One region of the Affinirhizobium gouqiense genome, then DNA from elsewhere that is predicted to be linked to it. Evidence: riboswitches for the same ligand, from Rfam matches in the RefSeq annotation. Region 1 holds a riboswitch; the other holds the start of a gene.
The links. A riboswitch is a leader RNA that binds a small molecule or an ion and turns the genes downstream of it on or off. The one in region 1 is predicted to bind S-adenosylmethionine.

Region 1 (6,745 bases):
CCTCGGTCTGGGGTCCCTGCCATTCGACAGCCTCGTTCTTCTCTGCGTCGATGCCGCCAATGTTTCCGGCAGCTACCTGATCTTCCTCAAGCTCGGGATCGGCGCCATGATTGCAAGGGAGAGGCAAATGCTGGGCTGGCGCTGGATCAGCGTGCCCGTGCACTGGTTCATGAGCTCCTATGCCGCCTGGCGGGCACTGAACGAACTGCGGACGGACCCGTTTTTCTGGAAGAAGACGCCGCATCTCCCAACCAATGGGGTCATGGGAGACGCCATCAGCAAGAGCCAGAGGGATTGCGCCGCAAATACCGCCGCATCTGGTTCAAAACCGATGGATGTCAAGAAAACTATAAGTTCTGACAGGGGAATTCTTGGGAGACGCTTACTTAAGTTTGAACTAATCTTTAAGCGCTGACCGGTAAGGCTGAGGTGGTAATCAATCGAAAAGGCACCTCTCCATGAGCATTCGCAGCAAGATCTTCGCCGTCGTCGCGGCGATGGCGTTCGTTGCAGTTTCCATCGGCGCAATCTGTACCTACACCCTGGCCGCCTATGATGGCCATGTCACCGAGTATGAGCTTGCAGCGAAGCGTGCGCAGTATGGCGAGCACCTGAACCGCATCGTGACGGCGGTCGTCATGGAATTGCGCGGGGCCTACAATGCCGAAAACGCCGAGGTGGCCAAGCCTTTCGCCGCCGGCGCGGTAAAGCAGCTGGCCGAGCTGAATACGCTCGTCTCCGACTGGTCGAAGATTGTCGCTGCCGATCAGAAGACCGATTTTGACGAGCTGGCGCAGACCGCCGCCTCCTTCACCGTCTTCAGGACCGAGACGGCGAGGCTCGCGACCGAGGTTGGACCCGAGGCTGCCAATGCTCATGGCAATACCGATGACAACCGCGCCAACCGCAAAGCCTTCCAGAAGGAAATCGACGATGTCGTGAATGCCGACAAGGCAAAGCTGGCCGGCTTGTCGCAATCCATGGATGAGTTCCAGGCGACGGCATTGCTGATCATCATCCTGGCAACCGTCGTGGGCGTGGTCGGTGGTGCGGGCGCGGCAATCTATGTCGCGACCTTCAAGATCAGCCGGCCCATCGTTCAGGTCACCAAGGTCATGGGCACGCTTGCCGATGGCGACTACAGTGTTGAGGTTCCCTTCACCGGCCGGTCGGACGAGATCGGTGCCATGGCGGCGGCTGTCAATGTGTTCAAGCAGAACGGCCTGGACGTTCAAAGGATGAACGCCCAGGAAACGGCCATGAGAGTGAAGAACCAGGAGCTGCAATCGGGGCTGGCGACCGTCGTCTCTTCGGCTGCCGACGGCGATTTCTCCAAGCGGATCACCAAGGACTATGGCGACGAAAACCTCAACCAGTTCGCGCGCAACGTCAATCAGCTGGTGGCCTCGGTCGAGATCGGCGTGACAGAAACCAGCCGGGTGATGAAACTTCTCTCCGGAGGTGACCTGACCCAGTCCATGCAGGGCGAGTTCCGGGGCGTGTTCGACGAGCTGAAGAAGAACGTGAATGGCACCGTCGCTCATCTGGAGCGGACGATCCAGGACATCCGCTTTGCAAGCGACAGCCTGAACGCCAACAGTGCGGAACTGCGCAATTCCTCCGACAGTCTTTCCAAGCGGACGGAACAGCAGGCCGCGGCCCTGGAAGAATCCTCTGCCGCGCTGGACGAGATCACCGCCGTGGTGCGCAATTCGACAGATCGTGCTCAGGAAGCAAACAAGATGGTCGGTGAGGCCAAGGCGCGCACCGAACAGTCCTCCCGCATTGTGACGGACGCCATCAAGGCCATGGCAGACATCGAAAACGCCTCGCGCGAGATCACCCAGATCATCAATGTCATTGACGAGATCGCCTTCCAGACGAACCTGCTCGCGCTCAATGCCGGCGTTGAAGCCGCCCGTGCCGGCGAGGCGGGCAAGGGCTTCGCGGTGGTGGCCCAGGAGGTGCGGGAACTGGCCCAGCGCTCGGCTACCGCTGCCAAGGACATCAAGAACCTGATCACCAAATCGGGAGAGAGCGTGCAGGTGGGCGTGGCTCTGGTCGAGCAGACGGGCAGCTCCCTCACGGATATCGAACGCTACGTGTTGCAGATCAACGAGCGCATCCATTCGATTGCCAATGCATCGCAGGAACAGTCGACAGGGCTGCACGAGGTCAACACCGCCGTCAACCAGATGGACCAGGTGACGCAGCAGAACGCCGCCATGGTGGAGGAGACGGCCGCCGCGACGCACAAGCTGTCTGCCGAGGCGGACAGCCTTGGCCGGCTGGTCGCGCAGTTCAAGATCCGCCAGCAGTCCGTCTTGCGCGCCGTCGATGGCCGCGACCGGCAATCCTCGGCGCCGGCCGTGCATCGCATGACGAGCGCGGTGGCAAGAGCCATGGGCGGAGCGGCTGCCGAACGCCAGGAATGGGCGGAGTTCTGAGCCGCTTCCACGGCGAAAGCAGGTCGCGCGACACCGCGCGGCTTGCGGCGGCGACAGGCGATGCCAAGTGAGGGCAAGGCTGAACGCGTGACGCAGCTATGCGAACGATCCCGTCACGCTACGGACGAACCGCGATAGCAGGCCCGGCCGGCGACATCCGCCTGTCGGGCCATTTCATGAGCTGCGTGGGATCGGAAAGAAAGCCGCCATTCGGCGGGACAAGAATGCCGCTGGAGCGGGTGAAGGGAATCGAACCCTCGTCGTTAGCTTGGGAAGCTACTGCTCTACCATTGAGCTACACCCGCCTGCGAGGCTGAGAACTAGCACCTGGCCTTGGCCCCTTCAAGGGAAAAAACAGATGCGATCAGCCTCGGAAATGCTTGGAGAGCTTCAGGCCCTGCGCCTGGTAATTCGATCCTAATCCGGAGCCGTAAAGCGCCTGGGGACGCTCGAGCATGTGCTCGAACACCAGGCGGCCGACGATCTGGCCGTGCTCCAGGATGAAGGGCACTTCGTGGCTGCGCACCTCCAGCACAGCGCGGCTTCCGGTACCGCCGACGGAGGCATGACCGAAACCGGGATCGAAGAAACCGGCATAATGCACCCGGAACTCTCCCACCAGGGGATCATAGGGCGTCATTTCCGCGGCATACAGCGGCGGAACATGCACCGCTTCGCGCGATACCAGGATATAGAACTCATCCGGATCGAGGATCAATTCGTCGCGGCCGCGGCTGTAGAGCGGTTCCCAGAAATCCAGCACGTCCAGCGCCGCCTTGCGATCGACGTCGATGACGGATGTATGATGCTTGCCGCGATAGCCCACGAGCCCGTCCGGACCTGTTCCCTGGAGATCGATGGACAAGGCAATGCCCGCTCCCGACACATTCGGCGTGTCGCTGGCCACCAGCATCTCATCTTTATGCAGCGCGAGAACCTCTGACTCGGAAAGCAGAGCGTGACCGGTGCGGAAGCGGATCTGCGACAGGCGCGAGCCGCGGCGGACGATGACCGGAAAGGTGCGCGGCGAGATCTCCAGGTAAAGCTGACCCTGGTAACCTGCGGGTATCTTGTCGAATTCCTGAGCGCGATCCACCATCACGCGGGTGAAAATATCCAGTCGTCCGGTCGAGCTCTTGGGATTGGTGGAGGCCGAGAGATCGGCCGGCAGATCGAGGCTCTCCATCAGCGGCACGATATAGACGCAGCCGGTCTCCAGAACCGCCCCCTGCTCCAGGTCGATCTCGTGCAGCGTCAGCCGCTCGAGCTTGTCGACCACCGTATGGTTCGGCCCCGGCATGAAGCTCGCCCGCACCCGCAGGGCTTTGGAACCCAGGCGCAGATCCAGGCTTGCCGGCTGGACCTGGTCCTTGTCCAGCGGCATTTCGCTCTTCAGCCTGCCTTCGTCGAATAATGCGCCGATGGCGCGATCTGCCAGAATGCCCGCGTTGCGTTTCATTGACCCGTTCCTTTGACCGCGCGACAAAAGCAAAAGCGGGGAATTGACGCAAGCGCCGCGGGGGCGTATGGCAGGATTATCCCGTGGTGATTTGGCCGGTCGGCTTGCAGCCACGTTAAACAAGTGGCTAAAAGGACCGGGTGCGAAACCGGTCCGCTTTGCGACCGGTTTTTTTGTTTCGAGGTGGAAACACGCAATGAGCAAGACTTGGCGCCCGGCAACACAACTCGTCCATGGTGGAACGCTGCGCTCGCAATATGGCGAGACGTCCGAAGCCATCTACCTGACCCAGGGTTTCGTCTACGAGAATTCTGAGGCAGCAGAGGCTCGCTTCAAAGGCGAGACGGATGGCTTCATCTATGCCCGTTACGGCAGCCCCACCAATGACATGTTCGAAAAGCGCATGATTGCGCTTGAAGGCGCCGAAGATGCCCGCGCCACCGCATCCGGGATGGCCGCCGTATCGGCCGCAATTCTCTGCCAGGTGAAGGCCGGCGATCACATCGTGGCCGCCCGGGCGCTTTTCGGCTCCTGCCGCTATGTGGTGGAAACGCTGGCGCCCCGCTACGGCGTGGAATGCACATTGGTGGACGGTCGCGATCTTGCCAATTGGGAGGCGGCCATCCGCCCGAACACCAAGGTGTTCTTCCTTGAAAGCCCCACAAATCCGACGCTGGAAGTGGTGGATATCGAGGGCGTTGCCAAGCTCGCCAACCAGATCGGTGCGAAGCTTGTGGTGGACAATGTGTTTGCGACGCCGCTCTTCCAGAAGCCGCTTGAGCTCGGCGCCCATGTGGTCGTCTATTCCGCCACCAAGCATATCGACGGCCAGGGCCGCTGCCTCGGCGGGGTGATCCTGTCCGACAAGGCATGGATCGACGAGAACCTGCACGACTATTTCCGCCATACCGGTCCGGCCATGTCGCCGTTCAATGCCTGGACGCTGCTGAAGGGTCTGGAGACCCTGCCCCTGCGCGTGCGTCAGCAGACGGAAAGCGCTGCGAAGGTCGCCGACGTGCTGGCAGACAGTTCCAAGGTCGCTCGCGTGATCTATCCGGGCCGCAAGGACCATCCGCAGGCGGATATCATTGCTAGGCAGATGAGCGGCGGCTCAACCCTCGTCTGCTTCGAATTGAAGGGCGGGAAGGATGCCGCCTTTGCGCTTCAGGATGCACTGGAGGTGATCAAGATCTCCAACAATCTCGGCGATGCCAAGAGCCTGATCACCCATCCGGCCACAACGACGCACAAGAACCTGACGGATGAGGCACGTGCCGAACTGGGCATTTCCGCCGGAACGCTTCGGCTGTCCTGCGGTATCGAGGATGCCGATGACCTGATCGAAGATCTGGAAGCCGCGCTGTCGCGCATTTCCGCCTGAGACCGGACGGCCTGTCGTCCAGCCCGCGCAATGGCCAGGCTTGAAGGGAAGAGCCGGGGAGCAGACATCTCGTCATTCCCGGCTGGAGACAGCCGGCCTTGCGCCGGCACCGAATGCTTTCGCTCAATCCGCCACCGCCCTGCCCTCTCCGGCGCCAGGCAGGCGTTGCATTTCTTGACCTTGCGGCCAAGGTATATGATATGCCTTATGGATTAGATGAAGGTATCGGCATGTATCGTGCGCTAACCAGAGATATCGAGGTCGTCGTCGAACCTTACTATCTTGCGGACCAGTCGGATCCGGAAGAGAGCCGCTATGTCTGGGGCTATCGCATCGTCATTTCCAATCATTCCTCGATGACCGTACGGCTCGTGCATCGCTATTGGCACATCACCGATCAGAACGGCATTGTGGACGAGGTGGAAGGCCCGGGCGTGGTCGGCGAACAGCCCAGGCTGAACCCCGGCGACACCTATGAATATTCGTCCGGCTGCCCGCTGGACACGCCCTCCGGCATGATGTTCGGCCATTATCAGATGGAAAATGATGAGGGCGAGACCTTCATCGTGACCATTCCGGCCTTTTCGCTCGATTCACCCGGACTGGCACGGGTTCTCAACTGACGGCTGGATGTTGCCCGATCAGGCTCTCCCGGCCGCAGGAATCGTTCATGACCTGCGCTATCGGGCAGGATCATGAACGATCTGTTGCGACCGGCGAATGCGTATCGGCGGTTCAGGCGGTCTGAAACTCCGTCACATCATAGCGATAGGTGGTGGAGCAGAATTCGCATGTCACGGCGATCGCTCCCTCTTCCTGGCTGGCTTCGATATCTTCGGCGGAGAAACCTTCCAGCACACCCTTGATCTTCTCGCGCGAACAGCTGCAGCGGTCCGCCACGCTCTGCGGCTCGTAGATCCGCACGCCGCGCTCGTGGAACAGCCGATACAACAGTCGCTCGATCGCCACCTGCGGATCCGTCAACTCGTCCGTATCGACGGTTTCGATCAGCATGCGCGCTTCCGACCAGCTGTCATCCTCGGAGTGATGATGCTCGCCTTCATCGCCGTCCCCGCCATGCAGGTCCGGCTGACGCATGCGTTCAGGTGCCTGCGGCAGGAACTGTGCGAGAACGCCACCGGCGCGCCAGTTGTGACGCGGCCGTCCCTCTTCGTCACGATCGAAGAGTTCGGCAACGCCCAGCCGCACCTTTGTCGGGATCTGCTCCGACTGGCGGAAATAGACGCCGGCGATCTCCTCCAGCGACGAGCCGTCCAGCGGCACGATGCCCTGATAAGGCTGCATGCCATGGCCCTGATCAATGGTGAAGGCCAGAACGCCCTGACCGAGAAGCTCCGGCGGCTCCGTCTTGCCGAGCGCAACGGCATTGGCAAGCGCCTCCTCGTCGAAACGGGCATAGGCGCGCATGCTTTCCGGGCTGCTGAAATCCGCCACCAG
Region 2 (6,745 bases), 750 kb from region 1:
TTCTCGTCAAGCTCCAGATAGTGATCGGCGGCAATCATGATGTCGTGGCCAAGAATATCGTCGCGCCCATCCAGGTTGAAATAGGTGTGCTGGCAGATATTGGCGAGCGTCGGCTGGTCGGTCACGCTCTCGTAGACGACATTGAGCGTGCCGTCATCCTTCAGCTCATAGGTCGCTGTGACGGTGCAATTGCCCGGATAGCCGGCGCGACCATCAGGATCAGTCACCTGCAGCATGACCTTGTTCTGCGAATGGGCGATGATGGCCCAGTTGGTCCTGCCGAGACCATCACGGCCGCCGTGCAGATGAGTATTGCCGTTCTGGTTGAGGTCGAGCTGATAGGCTTGTCCGTCGAGGGTGAACTGCCCTTTGCCGATGCGGTTGGCAACGCGGCCGGGCGTCGCGCCGAAATAGGACGAGTAAGCCGGATAATCCTCGAAACGGTCGAAGCCGAGCACCAGCGGCGCGTCATGGCCATCCAGTCGCAGATCCTGAATGACGGCGCCCCAGCTCATCACATGCGCCGTCAGCCCGCCGCCCGAAATCTTCACCCGGTAAACTGTCTCGCCCTGCGGCGTGGTGCCGAAGATCTCGCCCTGCGTCGTCATGATCCATGTCCTGTCGCTTGATGTCATCGCGGCGCAAACTGGCCGATTTCGATGGCTTAATCAATCGCCATCTCGGGCTCAGCGCGCAAGCGTCTGCATGGCCTGGTCCAGACCCTGCAGCGTCAGCGGGAACATGCGCTGCTCCAGCAAATGGCGCAGCAGAATAACGGACTGGGTGAAATCCCATTGCGACGGCGCCACCGGATTGATCCAGGCCACGCGACGAAAATGGCCGGTCACGCGCTGCATCCACAAGGCGCCCGGTTCCTTGTTCCAATGTTCCACAGAGCCCCCGGAATGGGTGATCTCATAGGGGCTCATGGTTGCATCGCCGACGAAGATCACCCGGTAATCGGGGCCATAGCTGCGCAGGAGATCGGCAACCAGAAGCCGTTCGGCCCGTCGCCGATTGTCGCGCCACACGCTCTCGTAAAGGCAGTTGTGGAAGTAGAAATGCTCCAGATGCCGAAACTCGGCGCGCGCCGCCGAAAACAGCTCCTCCACGATCATGACATGGTCGTCCATTGAGCCGCCGACATCGAAGAACATCAGAAGCTTCACCGAATTGCGCCGTTCCGGCCGCGTCTGCACGCTCAGATAACCGTGCTCGGCAGTCGAGCGGATGGTGCCGTCCAGATCCAGCTCGTCGGCCGCGCCCTGCCGCACCCAGCGGCGCAGGCGCTTCAGCGCCACCTTGATATTGCGCGTGCCGATCTCCCGGCTGTCGTCGAAATCGCGGAAGTCGCGGCTGTCCCAGACCTTCACGGCCTTCCGGTGACGGGAGCTGTCCTGGCCGATCCGCACGCCTTCGGGATTATAGCCATAGCCGCCGAACGGAGAGGTTCCGGCCGTGCCGATCCATTTCGACCCGCCCTGATGCCGGCCCTGCTGCTCCTCCAGCCTCTTCTTCAGGGTCTCCATCAGCTTCTCGAAGCCGCCGAGGCTTTCCACCAGCGCCTTCTCTTCCGGCGTCAGGTGTTTTTCGGCCAATTTTCGCAGCCATGCCTCCGGCACGTGCCCGACATCCATGCCGGCTGAATCGGCAAGCGCCGAAAGCCCGCGAAACTGTGCCGCAAAGACCTGATCGAACCGGTCGATATGCCGCTCATCCTTCACCAGGGCGGCACGCGCCAGGAAATAGAAGGCTTCGATGTCGAAATCGGCCAGGCCCGCTTCCATTCCCGCCAGGAGGTCCAGATATTCCCGCAGCGTGACGGGAACCTTGGCCTCCTTCAATCGCAGGAAAAACGGGATGAACACGGGCGGCGTCCTTCAGAGCGTTCCGATCTGCCCCAGCTCGTACGGCGTCGTCTGGTAGATCTCGTTGATCCAGTTTCCGAACAGAAGATGCGCATGGCTGCGCCAGCGATTCTGCGGCGGAAGCGTCGCATCATTATGGGGAAAATAGTTGTGCGGCATCTTGATGGGAATGCCGGCATTGACGTCGCGGAAATATTCCTCCGCCAGCGAGGTGGAGTCGTATTCGACATGGTTGAACATATAGAGGCGGTTGCACTTCTTCTCATGCACCAGGCAAACGCCCATCTCTTCTGATTCCATCAGGATTTCCAGCCCCGGCACCTTTTCGATATCGGCACGGCGCACCTCCGTCCAGCGCGATACCGGCACCTGGAAATCATCCGAGAAACCGTTGAGATAGATGGATGACGGGCAAAGATTGCGGTGGCGATAGACGCCGAAGGCCTTTTCCTTCAGCTCATGCTTGGGAACCTTGTGGAAGTGATAGATGGCGGCCATCGCGCCCCAGCAGACATTGAGTGTCGAATGCACATGGGTCTGCGTCCAGTCGAAAATCTGCCGCATCTCGTCCCAATAGGTCACATCGTCGTAATGCAGGGTTTCGACCGGCGCTCCGGTAATGATGAAGCCGTCGAACTTGCGGTCCTTCACCTCGTCCCAGGTCTCGTAGAAGGACAGAAGATGCTCCTCGGACGTGTTCTTGGCCTTGTGGCCGCCAATGCGCACGAGCGACAGTTCCACCTGCAGGGGCGAGGCCCCGACCAGACGCGCCATCTGCACCTCGGTCTTGATCTTGTTCGGCATGAGATTGAGCAGGCCGATCTGCAGCGGCCGGATATCCTGCCGGACCGCCACTGTTTCTGTCATCACCCGGACGCCCTCGTTCACCAGAGTCTGGAAGGCGGGAAGTGCATCTGGAATCTTGATCGGCATGGCGCAAACTCGACAAAAACAAAAAAACCGGTGGCGATAGATCGCGACCGGTCCGTGGAAGGTTTCTTTCTCTTCTCGCGGCCCTTTAGCGACTTGTTTAACGTGGCTGCAAGCCGGCCGGCCAAATCACCACGATGATTGTTCTAAATAGGCTCTTCTTCCTCGCAGGTCAATTCCTGGGAAACAGCATGCCTTGCGAGCGCCGCCAGCGCTTCGGCCATCGTCTCGCCGAAATGCCGGTCCACCTAGGCAAGATGGATCCAGCGCAACCGGAACTGGACAGGATCGCCGCCGCCAAATGGGGTTTCCTCGACGTGCAACCAGCTCTCTTCATACAGGCCGGACAGGCGCAGATGGAAGAAGTGGCGGCGATGGACCAGCCTCTGCCCATCCAGCACGAAACCGTAGTCGTGGCTGAACAGCGGCTTGAGCTCGGATTCCGGCGTAAGCCCGGTCTCCTCGAAGAATTCCCGTGCGGCCGCGAACGCCAGATCTTCGCCACTCTCCACCGTGCCGCCGGGAACCTGCAGCGGCACATCCGGAAAATCCGGCTCGTCGAACACCAGAAGCCGGTCTTGCCAGGTGGCAAATATCAGCACCTTGACGGCGTCCACCATCACCGCTCCCGTCTGGCCATGAAGGCCATGCGTTCAAAAAGGTGTACGTCCTGCTCGTTCTTCAGAAGCGCGCCATGCAGCTTCGGCAGCGCCGTCTTCACATCGGCACGCAGATCCTCCGGATCGACGTCATCGGAGACCAGGAGCCGGATCCAGTCCAGCGCCTCGGAGGTGGACGGTTTCTTCTTCAGCCCCGGCATCTCGCGGATCTCGTAGAACTGTGTCAGTGCGGCGCTGACCAGACGCTGCTTGATGCCCGGATAGTGGACCTCGACGATGCGCGACAGCGTGTCGGCATCCGGGAAGCGGATATAATGAAAGAAGCAGCGGCGCAAAAAGGCATCCGGCAGCTCCTTTTCATTGTTGGAGGTGATGATGACGATAGGGCGAACCTTCGCCCGCACCGTCTCCCCCGTTTCGTAGACGTGAAATTCCATGCGGTCGAGTTCCTGAAGCAGGTCGTTCGGGAATTCGATATCCGCCTTGTCGATCTCGTCGATCAGCAGCACGACCTTGGCGTCGGAGGAAAAGGCCTGCCACAGCTTGCCGCGGCGGATATAATTGGAAACCTCGTTGACGCGCGGATCGCCGAGCTGGCTGTCGCGCAGGCGGGAAACAGCATCATATTCATAAAGCCCCTGCTGCGCCTTGGTAGTGGATTTGATGGTCCATTCGATCATCTCGATGCCGAGCGCCGCCGCCACCTGCCGTGCCAGTTCCGTCTTGCCGGTTCCAGGCTCGCCTTTGACCAGCAGCGGGCGCTCCAGCCGGATCGCGGCATTGACCGCCACCATCAGGTCCTTGTCGGCAATGTAATCGGCGGTGCCTGTAAACTGCATGTCTGATCCTGATTGTCGGGCGCCTCTGATGCGCCAGAAGGTAGAGCCGCCTCCCCTGTTGCGCAAGACGAGACACCTTCTCCCGGCACGCACGTGCAAATCCTGGCGGGACGGCGTTTTGCGCTTTGCGTTCGCCTGTCCGTGTGTCAGGCTGAATGCGGCATCCCCGGATGCTTCGAAGCGCGCTCCGACACCTGGACTGACGACCGGCGTTGGCCACGTTCCGACGGAATTCGAACGATCAAGGCAGGAGCAAATGCGGTCCGGCGCTTCTCGGCTGACCCCACAAGCTTCTGCGCTCTCGATTGCCGCTGCGCGTCTCGGCAATCGACGGCCTTCGTTTCCACTTTCATGCCTCATCACTACCGGCAAAGGCCGCCGCACCGGCTGCCCACCGGACAAGCAAGGATTAAATCCCATGGCCAAAGGTCAAGTCCGTTCCAATCGCGAAGCAAGGAAGCCTAAGAAGGACAAGGAAAAGCCGTCCACGGCGCCTGTCAGCAGCTTCACCACCCAGATCAAGAGCGCCGAGGCATCCGCGCCGAAAAAGCGCTGATCGGCCTCCTGAAGCGGCCCCGCAGGGTCTGATCCGTCCTGCCGGCGCATCGGCCTTTTCCTTTTGCCGGAAGATGCGCTAAGGGCAGGTCATGACCAGCTCTTCCTTCACCATTCTTCTTGGCGGCAATCTTGTCCTGACCGATCGCCTGCGGGCGCTGACGAAGGGAACACGCTCGATTGCCGCCGATAGCGGCATGCGCCATGCCGCCGCCCTTCACCTCTTGCCGGAATTGTGGGTGGGCGATTTCGACAGCAGCGATGCGGCACTCTCGGCCCGCTATCCGAACGTGGAGCGGCGGACCTATCCCGCCACCAAGGCGGCGACGGATGGCGAAATCGCCGTGGCTGAGGCCATTGCCAAGGATGCCTCGCGTCTGGTTCTGGCCGGAGCGCTTGGCGGCGAGCGGTCGGACCATGCGCTGCAGCACTATCTGAACGCGCTCGGCCTGGTGGAGGACGGGTTCGAAGCGGTCCTCACCTCCGGCGAGGAAGAGGCCTATCCTTTCGTGGCGGATAGCCAGCTGGAACTGGAGCTGCCGAAAGGCGCCCTGTTTTCGGTCCTGGGCTTCACGGCCCTGGAGGGGCTGACCATCCGCAATGCCCGTTATCCGCTCAACGATTTCTCACTGACATTCGGCTCGTCCCGCACTCTGTCCAATATTGCGGAAGGGCCGATCTCCGTCTCGCTGAAGCGCGGCCGCGCGATCCTGCTCGCACGCCCCTATGATCATTCCGGAGCCTGACCGCCCATGGCACCTCCTATCCTGAAACTTGACGATATCCGCCTGAGTTTCGGCGGTACTCCGCTGCTCGACGGCGCCAACCTGCAGGTGGAGCCCGGTGACCGGATCTGCCTTGTCGGCCGCAACGGCTCCGGCAAATCGACGCTGATGAAGATCGCCGCCGGCATGGTGGAGGCGCAATCCGGAGAGGTTTTCCGTCATCCGTCCGCCACCATCCGTTACCTGGAACAGGCGCCGGATTTTGCCGGCTTCACCACCGTCCAGACCTATGCCGAAGCGGGTCTCGGTCCAGGCGACGATCCCTACCGGGTCACATACCTGCTGGAGCACCTGGGACTGACGGGCGAAGAGGATCCCCACCAGCTCTCCGGCGGCGAGGCACGGCGCGCCGCGCTTGCCCGCGTCATGGCGCCCGAGCCGGATATCCTGATGCTGGACGAGCCGACGAACCATCTCGACCTTCCGACCATCGAATGGCTTGAAGGCGAGCTGCAAAAGACGCGCAGCGCGCTCGTTCTGATCTCGCACGACCGGCGATTTCTCGAACGGGTATCGACGGCCGTCGTCTGGTTGGACCGCGGCACATCGCGGCGCATGGACCGCAGCTTTGCCCATTTCGAGGCCTGGCGCGACGAGGTGCTGGAGGCCGAGGAGCTGGAGCAGCACAAGCTGGGGCGCCAGATCGAGCGGGAGGAGCATTGGCTGCGCTACGGCGTGACCGCCAGGCGCAAGCGCAATATGCGTCGCCTCGGCGAGTTGCAATCGCTGCGCTCGCAATATCGCGGCCATCGCGGCCCGCAGGGCACAATTCAGGCTGCCATGACCGAAGGCAAGGAAAGCGGCAAGCTGGTGATCGAGGCGGATCAGATCACCAAGCGCTATGGCGATCGCCAGATCGTTTCCCCCTTCTCGATCCGGGTGCACCGGGGCGATTGCATCGGCCTCGTGGGACCGAACGGCGCCGGCAAGACGACGCTCTTGAAAATGCTGACGGGCCAGCTCGCACCCGATTCGGGCGTGATCAAGCTCGGCACCAATCTGGACATCGCCACTTTGGACCAGAAGCGCGAGGACCTGAATCTGGACGACAGCCTCAGCCATTATCTGACCGACGGGCGCGGCGAGACCCTCCTGGTCAACGGCGAACAGCGACATGTGGCGGGCTATATGAAAGATTTCCTGTTCCA

Region 2: linked by a shared signal. The riboswitch ahead of metA (homoserine O-acetyltransferase MetA) and the one ahead of QTJ18_RS24025 (O-succinylhomoserine sulfhydrylase) in region 1 are both predicted to bind S-adenosylmethionine.

Annotation. Positions count from the first base shown of each region.
Region 1 covers NZ_CP129382.1:3,318,017-3,324,761, reverse strand. The annotation lists gene QTJ18_RS24045 (glycosyltransferase family 2 protein) at 1-415, shown strand, start outside; gene QTJ18_RS24040 (methyl-accepting chemotaxis protein) at 459-2,447, shown strand; tRNA gene QTJ18_RS24035 (tRNA-Gly) at 2,679-2,752, opposite strand; gene QTJ18_RS24030 (2'-deoxycytidine 5'-triphosphate deaminase) at 2,812-3,906, opposite strand; SAM riboswitch at 3,980-4,058, shown strand; gene QTJ18_RS24025 (O-succinylhomoserine sulfhydrylase) at 4,103-5,287, shown strand; gene apaG (Co2+/Mg2+ efflux protein ApaG) at 5,518-5,910, shown strand; gene QTJ18_RS24015 (Hsp33 family molecular chaperone) at 6,023-6,745, opposite strand, start outside.
Region 2 covers NZ_CP129382.1:2,566,379-2,573,123, forward strand. The annotation lists gene QTJ18_RS20600 (aldose epimerase family protein) at 1-608, opposite strand, end outside; gene QTJ18_RS20605 (vWA domain-containing protein) at 687-1,868, opposite strand; gene metA (homoserine O-acetyltransferase MetA) at 1,881-2,801, opposite strand; SAM riboswitch at 2,867-2,944, opposite strand; gene QTJ18_RS20615 (NUDIX hydrolase) at 3,047-3,418, opposite strand; gene QTJ18_RS20620 (AAA family ATPase) at 3,418-4,257, opposite strand; gene QTJ18_RS20625 (hypothetical protein) at 4,676-4,813, shown strand; gene QTJ18_RS20630 (thiamine diphosphokinase) at 4,905-5,558, shown strand; gene QTJ18_RS20635 (ABC-F family ATP-binding cassette domain-containing protein) at 5,565-6,745, shown strand, end outside.